One region of the Ferrovibrio plantarum genome, then DNA from elsewhere that is predicted to be linked to it. Evidence: predicted binding sites of a transcription regulator. Region 1 holds the regulator's gene; the other holds the start of a gene.
What was found. The regulator PhoB, encoded in region 1, activates phosphate uptake and scavenging genes when phosphate is short. The targets are predictions, from matches to a motif close to TNTCATAAAACTGTCA.
Positions count from the first base shown of each region.

Region 2: a site for PhoB is predicted at 1,290-1,305, ahead of V6B08_RS05880 (putative hydro-lyase). Genes of this name have one in related genera too.

Region 1 is NZ_JBBKBA010000004.1:271,828-274,027, forward strand. Features, by position in the region: gene V6B08_RS21805 (MlaC/ttg2D family ABC transporter substrate-binding protein) at 71-658, shown strand; gene phoB (phosphate regulon transcriptional regulator PhoB) at 675-1,394, opposite strand; gene phoU (phosphate signaling complex protein PhoU) at 1,396-2,115, opposite strand; gene pstB (phosphate ABC transporter ATP-binding protein PstB) at 2,142-2,200, opposite strand, start outside.
Region 2 is NZ_JBBKBA010000001.1:1,233,333-1,235,532, forward strand. Features, by position in the region: gene V6B08_RS05870 (NADH:flavin oxidoreductase/NADH oxidase) at 1-165, opposite strand, end outside; gene V6B08_RS05875 (LysR family transcriptional regulator) at 294-1,223, shown strand; gene V6B08_RS05880 (putative hydro-lyase) at 1,331-2,140, shown strand; gene V6B08_RS05885 (TRAP transporter substrate-binding protein) at 2,174-2,200, shown strand, end outside.

The DNA of each region.
Region 1 (2,200 bases):
TTTAACGACGATGTCGCGCCTGCTTGCCCTGCCCCGTCTTTCTGCCGCTCCTACCCTGCGGGTCCGGCCAATGCTTGCCGCCTTCGTGTTGCTGGCCGGCCTGAGCTTCGCCAATCCGCAGGCTGGCCGCGCGGCCGAAGCCGATGCCTTCATCCGCACCGTCGGTACCGAGACCCTGGAAGTGCTGGCCGCCCGCTCCGCCGATACCGCCAAGCGCGAGGCGCTGGTGCGCGACCTGCTGGAAAAGCATCTCGACCTCGAAGGCGTCAGCCGCTTCTGCCTCGGCCGCTATGGCCGCCAGCTCAGCGACGGCCAGGCCAAGGAATATGACGGCCTGTTCGTGGATTACATGGTGAAGGTCTATTCCGGCCTGCTGGCCCAGTATGACGGCCAGACGCTCAGCGTGCAGGACGGCGTCAACCGCGACAATGAAGCGACCCAGATCGTGCTATCGCAGATCAACCGCAAGAGCGGTCCGCCGATCCGCGTCGAGTGGAAAGTGATCAACAAAGGCGGCGTGCCGAAAGTCACCGACGTAATCATCGAAGGCGTCAGCATGGCCTTCACGCAGCGTCAGCAGTTCGAATCGGTGCTGCAGAACAACGGCGGCAAGATGGACGCCCTGTTCACGGCGATGCGCCGCCAGATCAGCCGTTAAAAACTAGAGAAGAAACTCAGCCGGCATTAGCCGGCTGAGCGGTCAGTTCCAGGGCATAGCCGGCGGAACGGACGGTGCGGATCACATCATCCTCGCCTTCGCCGTTCAGCGCCTTGCGCAGGCGGCGGATATGCACGTCGACAGTGCGCTGTTCGACATAGATGTCACGACCCCAGACTGAATCGAGCAACTGATCGCGGCTCAGCACGCGGCCGGGATGCTCCAGGAAAAAGCGCAACAGGCGGAACTCGGTCGGCCCAAGATGCACTTCGCGGCCGTTGCGCGTCACCTTATGGGTGGCGATATCCATCACCAGGCCGCCATAGGTCAGCACTTCCTCGGCCAGTGCCGGGCGGATGCGGCGCAGCACGGCGCGAATCCGCGCCAGCAATTCGCTGGGGCTGAACGGCTTGGCAATGTAGTCATCGGCGCCGGCATCCAGGCCGCGCACCCGGTCGGCTTCCTCGCCCCGCGCCGTCAGCATGATGATCGGCACGTTGCGGGCATTAGGATCGCGGCGCAACTGGCGGCAGACTTCCAGGCCGGACAGCCTGGGCAGCATCCAGTCGAGCAGGATCAGGTCAGGCATATGCTCCGCAACCCGCAGCAATGCCTGCTCGCCATCCACAGCCTCATCGACGATGTAGTTCTCTTTCTCGAGGTTGTAGCGCAGCAAAGCCAGCAGCGCCGCCTCATCTTCGATAACCAGAACCCGCGGCTTCACGGCCACGCCCATGTTACTCTCCCGCCTTGTCAACCACTGCGAAACTGGTCTGATCGCCCTTCGGGCGCTCATCCTTCAGCATCTCGCCCTTCACCGCGTAATGGATCAGCTCGGCGATATTGGTGGTATGGTCGCCGATGCGCTCGATATTCTTGGCGATGAACAGCAGATGCGTGCAGGCCGTGATCGAACGCGGGTCTTCCATCATGTAGGTCAGCAACTCGCGGAACAGGCTGTTGTACATGTCGTCGACTTCCTCGTCGCGCAGCCAGACCGCATCGGCCTTGGCGGCATCGTCCGAGATATAGGCATCCAGCGTGTCCTTGATCATGGACTGCACCATGGCAGCCATGCGCGGCACCACGCTGACCGGGCGCACGATCGGCGACTGGTTCAGCACCATGGAACGCTTGGCGACATTCTTGGCGTAGTCGCCGATGCGCTCAAGTTCCGAGGAGATGCGCAAAGCCGAGACGATGATGCGCAGATCGATAGCCATCGGCTGGCGCAAAGCCAGCAGATTGATGGCGAATTCATCAAGCTGGGTGCGCAGCGCGTCGATCTTGGCATCGGCCTTCACCACATCGGTGGCAAGGTCTGAGTCGCGCTTGGCAACGGCATTAACCGCAGCGGCAAGCTGCGATTCCGCCAGGCCGCCCATCTGCACGACAAGCGTGCCGAGCTTTTTCAGGTCCTGATCGTAGGCCTTTACGGTATGGCTGGCATTGGTCATCAGATCCTCTTTTCCCTAAACTGGCCTCAGCCGAAACGGCCCGTGATATAGCCTTGCGTGCGTTCGTCGCTCGGATTGGTGAAGA
Region 2 (2,200 bases), on a different contig from region 1:
GGTGATGATCAGGCCGAGCCCGGCGCTGGCATAGCGGCCGAGATGCACCCGGTGCCAGTCGTTGGCCGATCCGTCCGTGGCGCTGTACTGGCACATCGGCGAAAGCACAATGCGGTTGCGCAGCGTGACGGAACGCAGGGCTAAGGGCTCGAACAACGACGGCATGAATGATCTCTCCGTTAAGGTCGCTCCCGGATGTAGCGCCCGGGATGGCTTAGGGCAAGCATTGCTTGCTGCCCCATGACTGTTGGCCTAACATAAGCCAGACTTATCGCTCAATCGGAAATCGATAAATGGTCGATCTGCGCAATCTCGAAACTTTCGTCTGGGTGGCGCATCTTGGCGGCTTTCGCACCGCTGCCGAGAAGCTGAATACCACCCAGCCCGCCGTGTCGCAGCGCATCGCCCAGTTGGAAGACGAACTGGCGGTGAAGCTGTTTCAGCGCGAGGCGCGCGGCGCCAAGCTGACGGTGAAGGGCTTCGAGCTGCTCGGCTATGCCGAACGCATGCTGGCCCTGCGCGCCGACATGCTGCAGGCGTTGCGCGAGAAGAAGGCGATGCGCGGCGTGGTGCGGCTCGGAGTGGCCGAAACCATCGTGCATACCTGGCTCTCGCGGCTGATCGAGCGCATGCATGCGGTCTATCCGGCGATCACGCTGGAAATCGAGGTCGATACCACCCCGATCCTGCGCCAGTCGCTGCTCAGCCATCAGCTCGATATTGCCTTCGTGCTCGGTCCGATGAGCGAACCGCGCATGAAAAATGTCAATCTCGGCTCCTATCCGATGGCCTGGGTGGCCAGTCCCAGCCTGGATATCGGCCCCGAGCCGGTGCGCGTCACCACGCTCGGCCGCTGGCCGATCATCACCTATCCGCGCAACACGCGGCCCTATATCGCGGTGAATGAGATGCTGATCCGCGCCGATGTGCCCAATCGGCGTATCTACGGCAATGCCTCGCTTTCCACCATCGTGCGCATGACCCTGGACAATATCGGCATCAGCGCGATCCCGCCGGTGGTGATTCAACGCGAACTGGCGGAAGGCCGCCTGCGCATGCTGCGCGCCGAAGCGGTGCTGCCCGACCTCACCTTCACCGCCACCTACCCAGTGAAGCCGGACAGCTACATGGCGGAGGCGGTGGCCGAACTGGCGCGTGAGGTGGCTGCCTCAGAACCGGGCCGGCTGCCCGGCAATGCGGCAGGGCGCAAGCAGAAGCGATAAGTTTTTCTTATCAATCTCCATCCTAACTCACGATTGGACATATCACCCCGCTTCATGCTGCCATTGTGACAGTGGTGAGACACAGTGGTTAAGGCATGGAGGGGACCATGAACGCGGTGGCACGGCATGCGGATTTCCGTGGCGAGACCGGCGAAGCGGCGCGGCTGCGCGTGCGCAGCGGCGACCATCGCGGCCCCACGGCCGGCCTGGCGCCCGGCTATGTGCAGGCCAATCTGGCAATTCTGCCGCGGGCACTGGCCGCCGACTTCCAGCGCTTCTGTGCGCTGAATCCGAAGCCATGCCCGCTGCTGGCTTCCACCGAGCCGGGCGACCCGCGACTGCCGACGCTTGGCGCCGATATCGATGTGCGCACCGACCTGCCGCTCTACCGCGTCTGGCGCAACGGCGAATTGGTCGAGGAAGTGCGCGACCTCAAGGCCTTGTGGCGCGATGATCTGGTTGCCTTCCTGATCGGCTGCTCGTTTTCCTTCGAGGAAGCGCTGCTCGAGGATGGCATTCCATTGCGCCATATTGCTTGCGGCAGCAACGTGCCGATGTACCGCACCAATATTCAGAACCAGCCCTCTGGCGCCTTCCATGGCCCGCTGGTGGTGTCGATGCGTTCGTTCAAGCCCGCCGATGCGATCCGCGCCGTGCAGATCACCTCGCGCTTCCCGAATGTCCATGGCGCGCCGGTGCATATCGGCAAGCCGGAACTGATCGGCATCAAGGATCTCGCCAAGCCGGATTACGGCGATGCGGTGGAGGTGAAGGACGATGAGTTGCCGGTGTTCTGGGCCTGCGGCGTCACGCCCCAGGCGGTGATCGCCGCCGCCAAGCCGGATTTCTGCATCACCCATGCGCCGGGCTACATGCTGGTCACCGATCTGAAGAACAGCCGCCTGGCGATTCTTTGAGACGTTTTCGATAGTCAACCACAGGAGGGGAATATGCGTGCCATGATGAAATCGCTGGCT